DNA from 4 places in the Kitasatospora sp. NPDC088861 genome. Region 2 is predicted to be linked to each of the others. Evidence: riboswitches for the same ligand, from Rfam matches in the RefSeq annotation. Region 2 holds a riboswitch; each other region holds the start of a gene.
What was found. Region 2 has a riboswitch for cobalamin ahead of ACIP37_RS19635 (HoxN/HupN/NixA family nickel/cobalt transporter). Riboswitches for the same ligand answer to the same signal wherever they lie in the genome.

Region 1 (4,693 bases), on a different contig from region 2:
GCAATGACGGCGACGTCTGGTACCACACCACGTGGGTGTACCAGTACGGTGTGGTCACCCCCTCGGGGTCCTCCTGGACGTTCGCACCCTACGTGGACGGCGCGGCGATGTTCCACAACGTGCCCGGCCTGCCCCACTGCTGAACCACCCGATGACCCACAGCGGCCCCGCGCACCGACCCCGGCGCGCGGGGCCGCTCGCACAGCTGCTGACCGAACAGCTCGCCCGGCGGCGCCGAACGTCCCGCACCGTCTGAACTCTGAACCGCCGGTGCCCCGGCCCCCCTTCCGGAGGGGCCGGGGCACCGGGGTGTCTCCGGAGGTCAGGGCGCGGTGACGCCCGGCTGGGCGCCGGCGCCGAAGGACCAGCCCTCGACGTCGCCGGGCGCCGGGTTGTAGCTGCCCGCGCCGAGGTTGCTGTACGACCAGGGGCCGCCGTGCTGGGCGTGCCAGTACGACCAGTAGGCGCTGCCGGTGGGGTTGGCGCAGGTCGTCGGCAGGGCGTTGATGGTGCAGACGAAGCCCGGGTAGCGCGGGTGGAAGGTGTACGCGAACCCGGCGCCGGTCAGCGCGGCCAGGCCGCTGGCCGGGTCGCCGGGTGCGCAGCCGGTCTGGATGCCACCGCCGACGGCGGTGAAGTCGACCACGACGGTGACGCCGGTGGTGCCGTCGCAGGCGGCGGCCCGCGCCTGCGGGGCCTGGACGACGGAGGCGCCGAGCAGTCCGGCGGTGAGGGCAGCGGCGGCGGCGATCGACCCGAGGGTGCGGCGGGCCGGGCGCGCGGGCGCCATGGTGTCGGTCATCGGAGCTCTCCTCGCGGGGTCAGCGGGTGGTCGCCGGGCAGGCCGGCACGGGCGCGTCCGGGCGGGCACCGGCGGCGGAGAGGGTGGCCAGCGGGGTGCCCGCGAGGCCGAGGACGGCCTGCGCCGTGGCCCGGGCGCCGGTGGCCGGGTTGAAGCCGGTCGCGTCGTAGGCGACCGCCCCGCGCACGCCCGGGTCCGTGGCGCAGCCCTGCTGGAGCTTGACCAGGCTGCTCCAGCCCTTGAGGCCGGCCCCGAAGCGTCCGCCGGCCAGCAGCGCCTGCGTGGCGAGGCCGGTGGTGTTGGCGTTGGACGCGGCGGCCCCGGCGGCCGAGAAGCCGCCGTCGGCGTTCTGGTGGGCAGTCAGCCAGCCGAGTCCGGCGTCGGCCTTGGCGGTGCGGCCGGTCGCGGCGAGGGCCTGGGCGGCGAGCGCGGTGGCGTCCGGGTCGCTGGCGCAGGTGGCCTGGCCGAAGGCGACCGGGTACCCGCCGTCCGCGCACTGGCTGTTGGCGAGGAAGTCGACGGCCGTCGCCGGGGCCCCACCGGCCGTGCGGTGCAGGGCGATCACGGCCAGGGACTGGCCGAAGGCGTTGCTGTAGTCGCCCCACTGCGAGCGGTCGGAGAACCGGCCCTCGGCGGTCTGGAGCGAGCGCAGGCGGGCCGGCAGGTCGACGCCGCCGAAGGCCGTCGGGTTCCCGCCGCGCACCTCGACGGCGAGCAGCAGCTTGGCGGTCGCGCCCGCGTAGGCCTCGGTGGTGCCGTCGCCGAGGTAGCCGCTGATGACCTCGGGCTTGGCCAGCCAGGCGGTGGCCTTCGTGGCGGCCTGGTCGGAGCTGTGCGAGGCGGCGAAGGCCAGCACGGCGTCGATGGTCAGGCCCTGGTCGGGGTAGGCGGTCCCGTTGAAGACGGACTCGAAGTGGTCGCCGTCGACGAGTTGGCGGGCGAGCCAGCCGCCCGCGGCGGCGTCGGGGCGGACCGTCGGGGACGAAGTCGCGGCGGCAGGTGCCGCGTGGGCGGCAGCGGCCGCCGGGAGGACGGTGGCGAGGGCGAGCGCGGGTATCGCGAAGAGGCGCAGGGGGCGTCGGAACGAGGACACGGTGGGCCTTTCCGGGCCCGCACGCAGGGGCCCGGAGGACGGCGGCAACAAGCCGGGCAGCCCTCGGAGCTCCGGCCCGCAGACCACGACGGGAGGAGGGGACGACACACCTCCGCCGCCGGGTACTCGGGCTCGCCGCCGACATCGGATCGGCGGCCTACCGTTGCGGGTCAGCGCCGGATTCGAACCGGACTTCCCCCAGCGGCGGAGTCACAACATGACGGCCCATCATGGCGAGACGGAGAAGTCCCGGTCAAGGGATCGTCCGCCGCATCGCGCCACATCGCGCCGCGAACCGCTCGGACCGTCAGCGGTGAAGGAACTCCGGTGGGCGCTTCTCGGCGAAGGCCGCCATGCCCTCCTTCTGGTCCGCCGTGGCGAACGTGGCGTGGAACAGTCGCCGTTCGAAGCGGACGCCCTCGGCGAGCGTGGTCTCGTACGAGCGGTTGACGCTCTCCTTGAGCATGACGGCCGCCGGGGTGGACATCGCCGCGATCGTCTCGGCCACCGCCAGGGCCTCGGCCTGCAGTTGGCCCGCCGGGACGATGCGGGAGACCAGGCCGGCCCGCTCGGCCTCCTCGGCGCCCATCATCCGGCCGGTCAGACAGAGTTCCATCGCCTTCGCCTTGCCGACCGCCCGGGTCAGCCGCTGCGAGCCGCCGATGCCGGGGATCACGCCGAGCTTGATCTCCGGCTGCCCGAACTTCGCGGTGTCCGCCGCCAGGAGGACGTCGCACAGCATCGCCAGCTCGCAGCCGCCGCCCAGCGCGTAGCCCGCCACCGCCGCCACCACCGGCTTGCGCAGCGCGGCGAAGCGGTCCCAGGCGGCGAACCAGTCGCCGAGGTAGGCGTCGACGAAGTCGAGCGACTGCATCTCCTTGATGTCGGCGCCGGCCGCGAAGGCCTTCTCGGAGCCGGTGATCACCAGCGCGCCGATCTCCGGGTCACGGTCGAACTCCGTTGCCGCCTGCACGACTTCGTTCATCAGCAGGGTGTTGAGCGCGTTCAGCACCTTGGGCCGGTCGAGCGTGATCAGCCCCACCCGGCCCTTGCGCTCGACCAGGATCGTCTCGTAGCCGGTCACTTGCCGTCCTCCCGCAGGGTGGTGATGATCGCCGAGAAGTCCAGGCCGGCGCCCCCGTCGGCCTGAGCGAAGTCCGCGTACAGCTGTGCCGCCCTGCGTCCGAGGTCCGTGGGCAGGCCCGCGGCGTCGGCGGCCCCGGCGGCGAGTCCGAGGTCCTTGGCCATCAGGGCGGCGGCGAACCCGGCCGCGTAGTCGCGGTTGGCCGGGCTGGTCGGCACCGGCCCGGGGACGGGGCAGTTGGTGGTGAGCGCCCAGCACTGGCCGGAGGCGGTCGAGGCGACGTCGTAGAGGGCCTGGTGGCTGAGCCCGAGGCTCTCTCCGAGCACGAAGGCCTCGCTGACCGCGATCATCGAGATGCCCAGGATCATGTTGTTGCAGATCTTCGCGGCCTGCCCCGCTCCGGGGGATCCGCAGTGCACGACCTTGCGGCCCATCGCCTCCAGCACCGGTCGGGCCGCCTCGAAGTCCGGCTCGGCGGCTCCGACCATGAAGGTGAGGCTCGCGGCCGTGGCACCGACCACCCCGCCGGAGACCGGCGCGTCCACTGCCCGGTGCCCGGCGGTCACGGCCAGGTCGTGCGCCGCCCGGGCGTCCGCGACGTCGATCGTGGAGCAGTCGACGAAGAGCGTTCCCGGGCGGGCGGCGGGCAGCAGGTCCGCGTAGGCGGCCAGCACGTGCCGGCCGGCCGGCAGCATGCTGATGACGACGTCGGCCTCCCGCACCGCCTCGGTCGCGGACCGCGCCGGACGGACGCCGCCCTCCTCCGCCCGCCGCAGCGCCTCGGGTGCCAGGTCGTAGCCGGTCACGGTGTGCCCGGCCTCGGCGAGGTTGGCGGCCATCGGGCCGCCCATGTTGCCGAGGCCGATGAATCCGATGACTCCGTTGAATCCGTTGACTCCGTTGCGGCGGGTCACCAGCGCTCCAGGGGTGTGGTGGGGGCCAGGCCGAGTTCCCGGTCGCCGAGCGGGGCGAAGTAGCGGGCCACCGCGGCGGGCTCGACGGCGCTCAGCGTCGACGGGTTCCACCGCGGGGAACGGTCCTTGTCGATCACCTGGGCGCGGATCCCCTCGGCCAGGTCCGGTGTGGAGAGCGCCGCGCAGGAGGTCCGGTACTCCTGGTCGAGGACGGCCTCCAGCGGGCCGAGGGTACGGGCCCGGCGCAGCGCCGCCAGGGTGGCCTTCACGGCGGCGGGCGAGTTGGCGGCGATCCGGTCCGCGGCCTCCTTGGCCTCCGGTTCGCCGCTGTCCCGCAGGCGGTCGAGGATCTCCTCCACGGTGCCGGCCCCGTAGCAGCGGTCGATCCACGCCCGCCGGCCGTCCAGCACGCCGGCCGGTGCGGGCCCGACGTTCCGTTCGAGGGCGTCGTGCACGGGGAGTTCGGCCAGGTCGTCCAGCAGCGCGGGCAGCCGCTCGGCCGGGACGAAGTGGTCGGCGAGGCCGCAGAGCAGCGCGTCCGCGGCGCCGACGGAGCCCGCGGTCAAGGCGAGGTGGGTACCCGACTCGCCGGGCGCGAGGGCGAGCAGGTAGGTGCCGCCCACGTCCGGGACGAAGCCGATGCCGGCCTCGGGCATGGCGATGCGCGTGGTCTCGGTGACGATCCGGACGCTGCCGTGGGCGGAGACCCCGACCCCGCCGCCCATCACGATGCCGCTCATGAGCGCGACGTAGGGCTTGGGGTAGCGGGCGATGCGGGCGTTGAGGCGGTACTCGTCGCG
Region 2 (4,830 bases):
CGTCCCTGCTGGTCGCCGCCTACGCGGAGGTCTCGGCGTGACCAGGGTCATGGTGCTCAACGGCCCCAACCTCGGGCGGCTCGGCAGCCGCGAGCCGGACGTCTACGGCGCCACCTCCTACGCCGGGCTGGTCGAGCGCTGCACCGCGCTCGGCAAGGAGTTCGGCTTCGAGGTCGAGGTGCACGAGACCAACTCCGAGCAGCAGATGGTGGAGTGGCTGCACGAGGCGGCCGACGGCAAGGTGCCCGTGGTGATCAACCCGGGCGCGTTCACGCACTACTCGTACGCGATGCGGGACGCCGCCTCGCAGCGCACCGCGCCGCTGATCGAGGTGCACATCTCCAACCCGTACGCCCGGGAGACCTTCCGGCACACCTCGGTGATCGCCGCGGTGGCCTCCGGCACCATCGCGGGGTTCGGGCTCGGCTCGTACGAGCTGGCCCTGCGCGCCCTGGCCGAGCAACTCACCACGCGCTGACGCCTGGTCAGCGGCCCGGCGGCGGACTGTGCCCGCCGCCGGGCCGCCGTGTAGTCTCCCCGCTGAGAGGTGTCGGGAGGTGACCGTGACGCAGTACGCCGGGGGTGGGCAGGTCCCGCCGCGTCCCGTCGCTCCGCCGGGGCCGCAGCCGTCGGGGGCCGCCGTGCCGCCGCCGGTGCCGCCCGCTCCGGCTCCTGTTCCCGCCGCCGCGCCGCCGGTTCCGGCCGCTCCGGTGCCGCCCGCTCCCGCTCCTGTTGCCGCGCCCGCCCCGGCCGCACCCGCGCCCGGCGCGCCGGTCCCCGTCGGGTCCACCGGGCACTTCGTGCTGCCCTCCGGCACGCCCGTGCAACTCCCCGCCCACCCGCCGCAGCGGCACGCGCCCACCAGTCCGATCGCCGTCCTGCTGATCGGCCCGGCCGGGGCCGGCAAGACCACCGTCGCCCGGTACTGGGCCGAGCGCCGGCCCAGCCCGACCGCGCACATCAGCCTGGACGACGTCCGCGAGTGGGTGCAGTCCGGCTTCGCCAACCCGCAGTCCGGCTGGAACAACGCCTCCGAGGCGCAGTACCGGCTGGCCCGCCGCACCTGCGGCTTCGCCTGCCGCAACTACCTCGCCAACGGCATCTCCTGCATCATCGACGACGCCGTCTTCCCGGACCGCCCGGCCATCGGCCTCGGCGGCTGGAAGCGGCACATCGGCCCCGGCATGATCCCGGTCGTGCTGCTGCCCAGCCTGGACTCCGTGCTGCACCGCAACGCCCGGCGCGGCGGCACCCGGCGGCTCGGTGACGAGGAGGTGGCGCGGATCCACGGCCGGATGGCCGGCTGGTACAACTCCGGGCTGCCGATCATCGACAACTCGTACCTGGACGTGGCTGGCACCGCCGCCGAGCTGGACCGCGTCATCCTGGCCCGGCTGATGGGCATGCCGGTGCGCTGACCTGCGACGATCCGGCGGTGTCGGTGCCGGCTGCGATGATGTGCGGGTCCTGTCGAACCACCCCGGGGGAGCTGACGCCCGTGCCGGAAGGCCACATCATCCACCGCCTCGCCGCCGAGAACCGGAAGGCCTTCGGCGGCCGTCCGGTCGAGGTGTCCAGCCCGCAGGGCCGGTTCGCCGACGAGGCCAAGGCCATCGACGGGCAGCTGCTCACCGCGGCCGAAGCCGTCGGCAAGCACCTGTTCCTCGGCTTCGAGGAGGGCGCCTGGGTGCACGTCCACCTCGGCCTCTACGGCGGCTTCGCCTTCGGTACCGGGCCCGCGCCCGAGCCGGTCGGCCTGGTCCGGCTGCGGCTGGCCAACGACGACGGCTACGCGGACCTGCGCGGCCCCAACACCTGCGCGCTGGTCACCGGCGCGGAGAAGGACGCCGTCGCCGCCCGGCTGGGCCCCGACCCGCTGCGCGCCGACGCCGACCCGCAGGCCGCCTGGCGCCGGATATCGGCCAGCCGGACGACCGTCGCCGCGCTGCTGATGGACCAGAAGGTGCTGGCCGGGGTGGGCAACGTCTACCGGGCCGAGGTGCTGTTCCGCCACGGGATCAACCCGCACCGCGCCGGCCGCGACCTCACCCGGGGCGAGTGGGACGCGATCTGGGCCGACCTGGTCGCCCTGATGCACGAGGGCGTCGGCGCGGGCCGGATCGACACCGTCCGCCCCGAGCACACCCCCGAGGCGATGGGCCGCCCGCCGCGCGTCGACGACCACGGCGGCGAGGTGTACGTCTACCGGCGGGCCGCGATGCCCTGCCTGGTCTGTGGCACCGAGGTCCGGACGGAGCAGCACGCCGCGCGCAACCTCTTCTGGTGCCCCGCCTGCCAGGCGGCCTGACCGCGTTCGAGGGTTGCTCCGGCCGGGCCCCGGCGCGTCCTCCGGAGGAGCCGGTCAGACGACGGCCGCGCTGGGCTCGTGGTGTTCGGCGGCGGCGCACGCGTCGAGGAGGGGGCGCAGGGCCTCGTCCACGAGCCGGTAGCGCACGATCCGCCCGTCCTTGTCCCCGGTGACCACGCCCGCGGTGCGGAGCAGCCGCAGGGCCTGGGACACGGCGGGGTCGCGCATGCCGGTGGCGACGGCGAGGTCGGAGACGGCGAGCGGGCCGGCCCGGTGGAGGGCGAGCAGGAGGGCGAGCCGCCCGGGGTCGGCGAGCAGGGAGAACCGCTCGGCCCAGGTGCGGACGTGCGCGGGGTCGCCGATCGCGGCGATGGCCTCGCAGACCCGGTGTCCGTCGATGGTGCGGTGGCCCGCGCGGTCGGCCGGTACGAGATGCATGCGCACATTGTTGCAGGAGGGGGCCTGTGATCCTGGACACCTGCGCAGGTGCGCAGCCTTGCAAGGGTGGGTCCTGGCCCCTACGGTGTTCCCCGCCGTGGTGCTCGGGAAGACCGGTGACGGATCCTCAGGGGTCCCAGTCCGGAGCGGCCCTCGCCACTGTGATCGGGCCATCGTGATCGTCGACGATGGAGAGACGTCCGTACCCACGACGCCACTGGGAGCCTCGCGCACCTGGGAAGGCGGGTACGGGACCCCCGTAAGCCAGGAGACCGGCCACGGCATCTCACGAAGTGTTTCCACGAGGTGCTGGAGCGTGACCCGAATGACCCTGCCCGAAACCGCCGCCGCCGAGGCGCCGGCGACACCGTCCGTGCTGCCCACGTTCCGCTGGAAGCGCGAGGACACCGTCCGCACGGCCGGGTTGATGGGGGTGATCCTGGCCATGCACGTGGTGGCCTTCGGGACGCTCGTCTTCCTGGTCGCGCCCCACAACTACGCGGTCGGCACCCAGGTCTTCGGGGTGGGCCTCGGGATCACCGCGTACACCCTCGGCATGCGGCACGCCTTCGACGCCGACCACATCGCGGTGATCGACAACACCACCCGCAAGCTGATGGCGGACGGCAAGCGGCCGGTCTCGGTCGGCTTCTGGTTCGCCCTCGGGCACTCCTCGATGGTGGTGCTGATGGCCGCCCTGGTGGCGGGCGGCGCGCAGCTGGCCAGCACGCTGATGGACGACGACTCGGCCACCCACAAGTGGCTCGGGATGGTCGGCACGACGGCCTCCGGCGCGTTCCTCTACCTGATCGGCGCGCTCAACCTGGCCGCGCTGCTCGGCATACTCAAGGTGTTCCGGGCGATGCGGGCCGGGTCGTACGACGAGGCGCAGCTGGAGGAGCACCTCAACTCGCGCGGCTTCATGGCCCGGGTGCTGAACCGGGCGACCCGGTCGATCACCCGGCCCGGGCAGATGTTCCCGGTGGGCATGGTGCTGGGGCTGGGCTTCGACACCGCGACCGAGGTCACCCTGATGGTGATGGCCGGGTCGGGCGCGGCGGCCGGGCTGCCCTGGTACGCGATCGTCTGCCTGCCGCTGCTGTTCGCGGCCGGGATGAGCCTGTTCGACACCCTGGACGGGACGTTCATGAACTTCGCGTACCAGTGGGCCTTCGCGAACCCGGTCCGGAAGGTGTACTACAACCTGACGATCACTGGGCTGTCGATCGCGGTGGCCTTCGTCATCGGCACCATCGAACTGGTCGGCGTGCTGCACGAGAAGCTCGATCTGACCGACCCGGTCACCGGCTGGATCGCGGGCATCTCGCTGGACAACGTCGGCTACGCGATCGCCGGGCTGTTCGTGGTGGTCTGGGCCGCGGCGATCGCCTACTGGAAGCTGGCCCGGGTGGAGAAGCGCTGGGTGGCCGCCGAGTAGCGACGGCTGCGATCAGCGACGGCAGCGATCAGCGACGGCGCCTCCCCCGGGATCCCGGGGGGAGGCGCCGTTTCGTCGCTGCGGGCCGGTGCCGGTCGTCGGGCGGGCGGGGTTCAGCGCTCTTCGCGGAAGTCGACGTGCCGGCGCGCGACCGGGTCGTACTTGCGCAGGACCATCCGGTCCGGGTCGTTGCGGCGGTTCTTGCGGGTCACGTACGTGTAGCCGGTGTCGGCGGTGGAGCGGAGCTTGATGACGGGGCGCAGTTCGCTGCGGGCCATGGGTGTCCTCCCGGGTTGGCGGGGTGTTCGGGGCTGAGGCGAAACCGTACACCGAAATGGAAGTCATTTTCATCTGGTGTAACGTGAGCTCCGTCCCGCCCATTCCCGGACGCCAGGGAGCACCCATGTCCGCCCACTGCCAACTCACCGGCCGCCAACCCGGATTCGGCAACGCGATCTCGCACTCGCACCGCCGCACCCGCCGTCGCTTCGACCCCAACATCCAGCACAAGCGCTACTGGCTGCCCGGTGAGGGCCGGTACGTCCGGCTCACCCTCAGCGCCAAGGGCATCCGCACCATCGACACGATCGGCATCGAGGCCGCCGTCGCCCGCATCCGCGCCCGAGGGGGGAAGGTCTGATGGCCA
Region 3 (4,830 bases), on a different contig from region 2:
ACCAGCGCGAGCTTGGCGGCGGTGCCGGGGACGAAGGCGGTGGCGGCGGCCCAGGCGGGCTCGCCGGTGGTGGTCGGGGTCGGCGGGGTGGCGGTGAAGCCGGCGCCGGCGACGGCGCGCAGGCCGTCGACGGAGGCGTAGGGGGAGGGGGTGGTGTCGGTGGGCAGGTACTTGAAGCCGCCGCCGGGCTTGAACTGCTGGGCGATCAGGAAGTCGACGGGGCTCTTGCCGGTGCCGCTGGTGAAGTCGGTGCCCTGGGGGTTGATGCCGCAGGCGTTGAGGCCGGAGACGGCCCAGCCGTTGGAGTCGGTGTTGACGCCGAACACGGCGTTGAAGGCGCCGGAGGCGGTGAGCTTGCCTTTGAGGAAGTTCTTGGCGGCGACGATCGCCGGGTCGGTGGCGGGGACGCCCCCGGCGCAGAGCGAGGCCATGGCGGCGCCGGTCATGTCGATGTCGCTGCCCTGGGCGAGGGCGTTCGGGTCGCCCGCGGCCTTGCTGAAGTTCCAGCCGCCGTCGTTGTGCTGGTTGGCGCGCACCGCCGTGACGGAGGTGTCGAGCAGCGGCTGCGGGACGCGAGGGCTGCCGGCCTGGGTCTTGGCGCCCGCGAGGGCTAGGAGGCCGAAGACGGTGCCGTTGAAGTTGGCGGACGGGCCGTAGTAGCCGGGTTCGGCGGTCTGCCAGTAGGCGGCGAGGTCGGCGACGAGGTTGCGGCCCGGGCCGACCCGGGCGGGGTCGATGCCGGCGGCGTAGGCGTTGAGGATGCCGCGCTCGTAGTCCGTGACGACCGGCGAGGCGCTCGGCCAGCCGGGGGCGGCGAGCTGGCCGCGGTAGACCAGGCGGGCGTTCTTGGTGGGGTCGCCGCCGGGGGTGACGTCCGCGGCGGCCGTGCCGGCGGCCGCGAGTGCGCTGAACGCCCACTCGTTGGAGAGCCCGCCGCCGGTGGCGTAGCTGCCGTCGGCGGCCTGGAGCGACTTCAGGTAGGTGACGCCGGTGCTCTTCGAGGTGGCTATCTGGGTCGGGCTGGCCGTCGCGTGGGCGGGGACGGCGGAGAGCAGGAGCGAGCCGGCCGTCAGGGCGACGGTGACGGCGGAGGCGGCGCGGGCAGGGGTGGTCCGCGAGGGGGCGAGGAGGGACACGGGACAGGCTCCTTGGGGTGGCGGACGCCGACCCTGCCCCGGAGTTCCGGCGTCCGTTCGAGGGCGCGCGACGGCCGGAGCGGTCGCCGCCCGGATCGCGTGGGCCGGCTTTCGCCATGGTGCGTGGCCGGGCGGGCATCCGGGCTCGGGGCAGCACGATCGCCACCCCACACCGCTGCGCGTCAGCCCCGGATTCGCACCGGGTTCCCCCGCTCGGCCACCGCGGACGCTACCGCACGGCGCACCGGCCGACGAGGTGATGTGATCGACATGACGGACCGTTGACTCCCGTTCGGCCGTCGTGGTCTGATGAACCGATTTTTTGCCCTCGGCATTCAGGGGAAGCCGGTCCAACTCCGGCGCTGACCCGCAACCGTGGACCCACCTGTGGTGGGTGAGCCGGAATGCCTGGACCGGGGGCCCTGTTCACAGAGCACTTGCGTCGTCGCGGACTACGACGCGGTCCGGACGGTCCCTGCCCAGGAGACCGTGGGCTGCGCCGTTGCGCCCTGCGTCGACCGACCAGGGAGTCGTCGTGAGGGTCAGCAGCAGTCGCACACGTCACAGGAACCGGGACCTCGCCTCCTTGGTGGTCGCCGGTGCTGTCGCGGTCGCCGCCTGCGGAAGCGTCCTGTTCGGGCGCCCCGGCACTGCGGCCGCCGACCCGATCGAGCAGTGCACGGCGACGACGGGCGCGATCGTCGCCGTCGACTTCACCCACTGGGGCGGCGGCGTCGTCCGGGGCTGCGACGCCCGCCCCACGACCGGGATGAACCTGCTGCACGCCGCCGGCTTCACCACCGCCGGAACCGAGCACGACGGACCCGCCTTCATCTGCCGACTCGGAACCGGGACCTTCAACAGCGGCACCCAGTACCCGACGCCGGCCGAGGAACCCTGCGTCAACACCCCGCAGGCCACCGCGTACTGGTCGTACTGGATCGCCGAACCCGGCCAACAGGCCTGGTCCTACAGCCGGTTCGGCGCCGGGACGCAGAAGCCCAAGCCCGGCGAGGTCGAGGCCTGGGTGTACGGCGGCACCGACATCGGCGGCACCAGCGGGGCACCGGGCTTCACGCCGGACTCCGTCCGGGCGAAGAGCGGTGGTTCGCCGGCTTCGCCGTCCGCCTCGCCGTCGCCCTCGGCGACCCTGACCCCGACTCCGACCTCGACCCCGACTCCGACCGGGCCGTCCGCCGCCGGTGACCCGGCGGCCGCCGCGGCCTGGCTGGCCCGCCAACTCGTCGGCGGCGACCACATGGAGAACTGGGCCGTCGAGGGGCCGGACTACCCCCGGACCGCCCTCACCGCCATCGCCCTCGCCGCCGCCGGCACGCAGGACCCGGCGCTGCGCAGGACGGTCGCCTTCCTCTCCGCTCACACCGACGCCTTCCTCCACCCCGACGGACCGGCCGGCCGGCCCGATGCGAGGGCCGCCGCACTGCTGGCCCTCGTCGCCGAGAGCACCGGTGGCGATCCCCGGGCCTTCGGCGGCCGGGACCTGATCGCCGCGCTCACCGGCCATGTCTGCACGGCGGCGGGGGAGAACGGCAAGTGCACCGCCGCCGGGGACTTCCTCGGCGCGGCCTCGCCCTGGGTTCAGTCCCTCGGCGTCATCGCCCTCCAGCGCGCCGGCGTCACGCCACCCGCCCCGGCGCTCGCCCGCTTCACGGCGCTCCAGTGCGCCGACGGCGGGGTGGCCGGATCGATGATCGTCGCTGGCGACCACTGCGAGTCCGACCCGCTCACCACCGGCCTCGCGGTCCTCGCCCTGCGTACGGCGCCCGGGTACGAGACGGCCGCGAGGAAGGCTTCGGACCAGCTCGCGGCCGGACAGCAGGCCGACGGATCCCTCCTCCCGTACCTCGGCGCCCCCGGCGACACCATCAGCACCGCGAGCGCGGCCCAGGCGTTCAAGGCCACCGGACAGGACACCCGCCGGGCCGCCGCCACGGCCTGGCTCGCCGCCCGGCAGGGCACGGACGGCGGCTTCGGCCCCGACGCGTCGACCACCGACCCGGACCCGGCGGCCACCGAGCAGGCGATCCTGGCCCTGACCGGCACCGACCTCACCAGCGTCCGACACAACCCGGACGCCACCACCCCGCCGACGACACCCGCCAGCACGCCGCCGACCTCGCCCGCGACCACGCCGCCTGCCGGGAGAGCCCCCGACGCCGCCAAGGGCAGCGCCTACCTCACCGACCCGTCCCGCCTGATCAACGGCCGCTACTACGAGGGCTTCCCGGCCTTCGCCGACTTCGGCCTCACCATCGACGGCGCCTACGCCCTCGCGGCCACCGGCACCGACGACGCCGCGCTGCGCAGGATCGTCGACTTCCTGGACCAGCCGGGCAAGGACGCCGGCGAGCGCACCGTCAACGACTGGACCGGCATCGGCACCGAGTACGCAGGCGGCGGCTCGATCGGAAAGGAGGCGCTGCTCGCCGAGGTGGTCGGCCGCAACCCGCGCGCCTTCGGCGGCCACGACCTGATCGCCGCCCTGGCCGCCCTCGTGTGTATCAAGGCCGACCAGAACACCGGCTGCGCGGCGCCCGGCAACTACACCTACGCGACCTCGGTGTTCTCCCAGGCGCTCGGCATCATGGCCCAGCTCCGGGCCGGGGACTCGACGAACGCGGCTCCCGCGATCGCCTACCTGAAGGGCCTCCAGCACCAGGACGGCTCGTGGCCGAGCCTGATCCCCGCCACCGGTGACTCCGACGTGGACAGCACGGCGATGGCCGTCATGGCCCTCGCCCTCGTGCCGGGCGACGAAGCCGCGCGGGCCGTCGACCAGGGCCTCGGCTGGCTCGCCGCGCGGCAGCTGCCCGACGGCGGCTTCCCGGGAGCGGCCGGCGACTCGACCAACTCGGCCGCGCTCGCCATCCAGGGCATGACACTGCGCCAGTCCACGTACGGCGCCCAGATCGCCAAGGCGCGCGACTTCCTGTCGGGCCAGCAGAACGGCGACGGCGGGTTCAACGTGGCCTCCGCCGGGCAGCCGGGATCGGACGTCCGCGCGTCCACGCAGGTGCTCGGCGGTGCCACCGGGATCTCGTTCGGCACGCTGTTCCGGGAGCTCGGGGGAACGTCGACGCCGACGCCCACTCCGACTTCCACCGGGACGGCGACCCCGACGGCGACCCCGACGGGTTCGCCGACCAGCACCCCGACCGGCACGCCCACGGGCACACCGACCGGCACACCTACGAACATTCCCACGAACACGCCGGGCCCGACGGGCTTGCCCGCCACGGCTGGGCCCTCGGACACCGCCGCTCCCTCGACCGGCGACGGTTCGGCCACCTGGTCGGCCGGCGGCATCGACGCCCCGGCCGATGGCAGGGGCGCGCCCGCCGGTGGCGTGGCGGCGCAGACCGGCTCCGGCAGCCTGGCCGGGACCGGAACCCAGGCCCTGACGCTGACGGCGGGTGCGGGCGTGCTGACCGCGCTCGGCGCGGCGGCCGTCCTCGTCGCCCGGCGCCGCACCGCGGCCGCCCCGGGGCGTCACCGGTGAGCCGGGGACTCGGCGGTCGGCTCGGCCGGCTGTCCGGGGCGGCGGCCCTGACCTTCGCCCTCGCGTTCGGTGGCGTCGCCGTGGGCACCGCCCCGGCGTCCGCGGCGCCGCTGCCGATCGACCAGTGCACCACCGCCTCCGGCGTGGTGCTCGCCGTGGACTTCAGCAAGTGGG
Region 4 (4,830 bases), on a different contig from region 2:
GCTGACGGGCCTTGAGCGGGATGCGTGGAGCAAGCTCATCGGCTACTACAGGTGCCCGGGGCGGGGATTGGGTGTGGCCGACGAGGGCGAGGCCTACCAGCTCAGCTCGGGGATCCTGCTCAAGGCCACGGACGACCAGCGCCCCGAGGTGCTGCGGGCGCTGCGGGAGAAGCTGGCGGGCGAGGGCTTCAAGATCACCTCGTCGGCGTCCGGTGCGGACGCTCAGTCCACCCCGCCCACCTGGGAGTTCGATGCCGTCCACGAGTCCGACGGCTACACCGTTTCGGCGGGCGCGTCGAAGCCCGGCCAGGGTGTGAGTGTGATGGTCGTCCTGCCCTGCCAGGCCCCGCCGTCCGCCGGTGCGGCTTCGCCCGCTCCGACGGCCACCACCTGAGGTCGGCGCGTCGGTCACGTCAACTACGCTACTGGAAAAGGTAGTTGGCGTCAGTCCCGGCACGTCGACTCGTGGCGGCGGGACGCCCCGGCGTGGGTGCGCCGGGGCGTCCGGTCAGGCGTCGGTGCGGCTCGTCGCGGTCAGCGGGGCGTACAGCTCGGGGCGGCGGGTGCGCAGGAGGCCGAACTCCCGCCAGTCCCGGCACTGGTCGAGGTCGAGGTCGGCGACGAGGACGGCGGGCCGGTCGCGCGGGGCGCGGAGCAGGATCCGGCCGTACGGGTCGGAGATGAACGACGAGCCGTAGAAGGTGGACCGGCCCTCCGTCCCGATCCGGTTGGGCACGATCATGAACAGCGCGTTGGCGAGGCCGTTGGCGCTGATGGCGTGCTCCCACATGGGCCGGGTGTCGAAGTCCGGGAGGTCCACCTCGGAGCCGATGGCCGTGGGGTGGACGAGGACTTCGGCGCCGCCGAGCGCGTAGGCCCGGGCGAGTTCGGGGAACCACTCGTCCCAGCAGGTGGGGAAGCCGAAGGCGGCGCCCTGGTGGGCCAGGACGGGGAACCCGCTGTCGCCGGGGCGGAAGCACAGGTCCTCGCGGTAGCCGGGGAAGGCCGGGATGTGGTTCTTCCGGGTTCTGGCGACGAGGGTGCCGTCGCGGTCCACGCAGACGGCCGTGTTGTAGCCGAGGCCGCCGTCCTCGGCGCGCTCGTACAGGGAGGCGTGGACGCTGATGCCGAGTTCGGCGGCGAGTTCGGCGGCGAGGCGGGTGGTGGGCCCCGTCTCGACGTCCTCCAGGTGGCGGGCGGCGCCCTCCCCCATCGGGTCGTCGGTGTTGCAGAAGTAGGGACTGCGGGTCAGCTCGGGCAGGCACACCATCGTCGCGCCCTGCGCGGCGGCGAGTGCCACGCCCTCGCGCAGCCGGGCGTCGTGCTCGGCCGGGTCGGTGTGCCAGCGCATCTGCACGAGCCCGACGCGCAGCGGTGCGCGTTCGGCGGGCCTGGTGCGGCCGGGGGAGCCGAGCGGGGAGCCGAAGGAGGTGAGGACGGCGTACGAGGTCACGGGCGGACCGTCCTCGTCTGCCGGCGGGACGTCCGGCAGGTGCGGGAGGCGGGGCCTCCGGCGGCCGTGCGGCCGGTGGTGGTGGACGTGGTCATGGGTGTTCCTTCTGTTCTCTGGTGCCGACGCGGCCCTGCGGTATAACTGAAAGTTCAGTCAGCTTTGCTGGCGTGGTGAAGAATCTAGCCATGCCGGAACGTTCCGGCAAGGGGGTGGCCTGCGAATGGTGGGCGGTTACGCGGTTACGCGGTTACGCGGCTGCGCGGTGACCGGCGTCGGGCAGGGCTCGGCGCGGCGGAAACCCGATGGCGCAACGCGCGTGCGGGCCTCTGGACTTACTAGGACGTCCAACTATATGGTCGACGACAGGTCCGCGGTGTCAGGGAAGCCGGTGTGAGTCCGGCACGGTCCCGCCACTGTGACCGGGGAGTTCGTCCTCGCAGATGAAGGCCACTGGCAGCCAGCCGGGAAGGCCTGGGGGCGTGCGGTGATCCGGGAGTCAGGATACCGGCCGCGGGTGTTCCGTGTTTTCCACGAGGATGGAGACGACACGCATGACTCCGGGCTGCTCCCGCTCCACTGCCGCTCCTGGTCGTCCCGTGCCCACGGCCGCCGGGGCGTCCACGCCCTGACGTTCCGTTCCGCCGCCGCACGCCCGTGCCGCGGGGCGCACCACCGTGTGCCCGCCGACCCGCGGCGGCCTCCGATCCTCCTCCTCTCCCCACCCCTGTCGAGAGAAGGAACCCGATGGTCCGAGAACTGACCCACTTCGTCGCCGGCAAGCCCACCGCCGGCACCTCCGGTCGCTTCGGCGACGTGTACGACCCCAACACCGGCCGGGTGCAGGCCCGGGTGCCGCTGGCCAGCCGGGCCGAGGTCGAGGCGGTGATCGCCGACGCCGCGCAGGCCCAGCCCGGGTGGGCCGCGTGGAACCCGCAGCGGCGGGCCCGCGTCCTGCTGCGCTTCCTCCAACTCGTCGAGCAGGAGAAGGACGAGCTGGCCCGGCTGCTGTCCGCCGAGCACGGCAAGACCGTGGCCGATGCCCACGGGGACATCCAGCGCGGCCTGGAGGTCGTGGAGTTCGCCGCCGGCATCCCGCACCTGCTGAAGGGCGAGTTCAGCGACAACGCGGGCACCGGCATCGACGTGTACTCGATGCGCCAGCCGCTCGGCGTGGTCGCGGGCATCACGCCGTTCAACTTCCCGGCGATGATCCCGCTCTGGAAGGCCGCACCCGCCCTCGCCTGCGGCAACGCCTTCGTCCTCAAGCCCTCGGAACGCGACCCCTCGGTGCCGCTGCGCCTCGCCGAACTGCTCCTGGAGGCCGGGCTGCCGCCGGGCGTGCTGAACGTGGTCAACGGCGGCAAGGAGGCCGTGGACACCCTGCTGGAGGACCCGCGGGTGCAGGCGGTCGGGTTCGTCGGCTCCACGCCGATCGCCCAGTACGTGTACGCCACCGCCGCCGCGCACGGGAAGCGGGCGCAGTGCTTCGGCGGTGCCAAGAACCACCTGGTCGTGATGCCGGACGCCGACCTCGACCAGGCCGCGGACGCGCTGATCGGCGCCGGCTACGGCTCGGCCGGCGAGCGCTGCATGGCGATCTCGGTGGCCGTCCCGGTGGGGGAGGAGACCGCCGACGCCCTGGTGGCCAAACTGGTCGAGCGGATCGCCGCGTTGAAGGTCGGGCGCTCGGACGACCCGGCGGCGGACTTCGGCCCGCTGGTCGGCGCCGACGCGCTGGAGCGGGTCCGCGGCTACCTGGACCTCGGGGTCGAGGAGGGCGCCGAACTCGTGGTCGACGGGCGGGACTTCCGGCTGGAGGGGCACGAGGGCGGCTACTTCCTCGGCGCCTCGCTGTTCGACCGCGTGACTCCCGACATGCGGATCTACCGGGAGGAGATCTTCGGCCCCGTCCTGACCGTGCTCCGTGCCGCCGACTACGAGGAGGCGCTGCGCCTGCCCAGCGAGCACGAGTTCGGCAACGGCGTGGCCGTCTACACCCGGGACGGCGACACGGCGCGGGACTTCGCGCGCCGGGTGAACACCGGCATGGTCGGCGTCAACGTGCCGATCCCCGTGCCGGTCGCGTACCACACCTTCGGCGGCTGGAAGCGCTCCGGGTTCGGCGACCTCAACCAGCACGGGCCGGACTCGATCCGCTTCTACACCCGCACCCGCACCGTCACCTCGCGCTGGCCCTCCGGGGTCAAGGAGGGCGCGAGCTTCACCATCCCGACGATGGGCTGAGGGCGCCGTGCACGACCTCACAGAGGACCAGCTCGCCATCGCGGCGACCACCCGGGCCTTCGCCCGCGAACACCTGGCGCCGAACGCGGTCGCGTGGGACCAGGCCAAGCACTTCCCGGTGGACGTGCTGCGCAAGGCGGCGGACGTCGGCCTGGCCGGTGTCTACGTCCGCGAGGAGTCCGGCGGCTCCGGACTCACCCGCGCCGACGGCGTGCTCGTGTTCGAGGCGCTGGCCACCGGCTGCCCGTCCATCGCCGCCTACCTGTCCATCCACAACATGGTCGCCTGGATGATCGACCGTTACGGCGACGACGCCCAGCGCGCCCGGTGGCTGCCGGGCCTCAGCGCCATGGCGACCCCCGCCAGCTACTGCCTCACCGAGCCCGGCGCGGGCTCGGACGCGGCGGCACTGACCACCCGGGCCCGCCGGGACGGGGACCACTGGGTCCTCGACGGCGTCAAGCAGTTCATCTCGGGCGCCGGCGTCTCCCGGGTCTACCTGGTGATGGCCCGCACCGGCGGACCGGGGGCCGGCGGGGTGTCCGCGTTCGTCGTCGAACGCGACGACGCCGGCGTCTCGTTCGGTCCCGACGAGAAGAAGATGGGGTGGAACGCCCAGCCCACCCGCCAGGTGCTCCTGGACGGCGTCCGGCTCCCGGCCGACCGCCTCCTCGGAGCCGAGGGCGAGGGCTTCCGGATCGCCATGAACGGGCTGAACGGAGGCCGGCTCGGCATCGCCGCCTGCTCCCTCGGCGGAGCGCAGGACGCTCTGGAGCGGGCCACCGGCTATCTGGCGGACCGCGAGGCGTTCGGCGCCCGGCTCCTGCACGCCCAGGCGCTGCAGTTCCGGCTCGCCGACATGGCCACGGAGCTGGAGGCGGCCAGGTCGCTGCTCTGGCGGGCCGCCTCGGCCCTGGACCGGGGGGACCCCAGGGCGCCGGAGCTGTGCGCGATGGCCAAGCGGCACGCCACCGACACCGGCTTCGAGGTCGCCAACCAGGCGCTCCAACTGCACGGCGGCTACGGCTACCTGGCCGAGTACGGCATCGAGAAGATCGTCCGCGACCTGCGGGTGCACCAGATCCTGGAAGGAACCAACGAGATCATGCGCGTCATCGTCGCCCGCGGCCTGA

Region 1: it holds a riboswitch for cobalamin, as region 2 does, so the genes downstream of both, ACIP37_RS20235 (peptidase) here and ACIP37_RS19635 (HoxN/HupN/NixA family nickel/cobalt transporter) in region 2, are expected to answer to the same signal.
Region 3: it holds a riboswitch for cobalamin, as region 2 does, so the genes downstream of both, ACIP37_RS20215 (prenyltransferase/squalene oxidase repeat-containing protein) here and ACIP37_RS19635 (HoxN/HupN/NixA family nickel/cobalt transporter) in region 2, are expected to answer to the same signal.
Region 4: it holds a riboswitch for cobalamin, as region 2 does, so the genes downstream of both, ACIP37_RS20260 (CoA-acylating methylmalonate-semialdehyde dehydrogenase) here and ACIP37_RS19635 (HoxN/HupN/NixA family nickel/cobalt transporter) in region 2, are expected to answer to the same signal.

The regions. Positions count from the first base shown of each region.
Region 1 is NZ_JBIVJF010000011.1:107,703-112,395, forward strand. Features, by position in the region: gene ACIP37_RS20225 (hypothetical protein) at 1-143, shown strand, start outside; gene ACIP37_RS20230 (flagellar hook-length control protein FliK) at 323-802, opposite strand; gene ACIP37_RS20235 (peptidase) at 822-1,895, opposite strand; cobalamin riboswitch at 1,995-2,116, opposite strand; gene ACIP37_RS20240 (enoyl-CoA hydratase) at 2,203-2,979, opposite strand; gene mmsB (3-hydroxyisobutyrate dehydrogenase) at 2,976-3,893, opposite strand; gene ACIP37_RS20250 (enoyl-CoA hydratase/isomerase family protein) at 3,890-4,693, opposite strand, start outside.
Region 2 is NZ_JBIVJF010000010.1:208,120-212,949, forward strand. Features, by position in the region: gene aroB (3-dehydroquinate synthase) at 1-41, shown strand, start outside; gene aroQ (type II 3-dehydroquinate dehydratase) at 50-478, shown strand; gene ACIP37_RS19620 (AAA family ATPase) at 558-1,418, shown strand; gene ACIP37_RS19625 (DNA-formamidopyrimidine glycosylase family protein) at 1,499-2,308, shown strand; gene ACIP37_RS19630 (metalloregulator ArsR/SmtB family transcription factor) at 2,363-2,746, opposite strand; cobalamin riboswitch at 2,828-3,042, shown strand; gene ACIP37_RS19635 (HoxN/HupN/NixA family nickel/cobalt transporter) at 3,072-4,184, shown strand; gene rpmG (50S ribosomal protein L33) at 4,298-4,462, opposite strand; gene rpmB (50S ribosomal protein L28) at 4,588-4,824, shown strand; gene rpsN (30S ribosomal protein S14) at 4,824-4,830, shown strand, end outside.
Region 3 is NZ_JBIVJF010000011.1:102,013-106,842, reverse strand. Features, by position in the region: gene ACIP37_RS20220 (hypothetical protein) at 1-1,136, opposite strand, end outside; cobalamin riboswitch at 1,270-1,346, opposite strand; cobalamin riboswitch at 1,424-1,567, shown strand; gene ACIP37_RS20215 (prenyltransferase/squalene oxidase repeat-containing protein) at 1,672-4,656, shown strand; gene ACIP37_RS20210 (hypothetical protein) at 4,653-4,830, shown strand, end outside.
Region 4 is NZ_JBIVJF010000011.1:112,679-117,508, reverse strand. Features, by position in the region: gene ACIP37_RS20270 (hypothetical protein) at 74-394, shown strand; gene ACIP37_RS20265 (nitrilase-related carbon-nitrogen hydrolase) at 509-1,453, opposite strand; cobalamin riboswitch at 1,790-1,981, shown strand; gene ACIP37_RS20260 (CoA-acylating methylmalonate-semialdehyde dehydrogenase) at 2,198-3,697, shown strand; gene ACIP37_RS20255 (acyl-CoA dehydrogenase family protein) at 3,705-4,830, shown strand, end outside.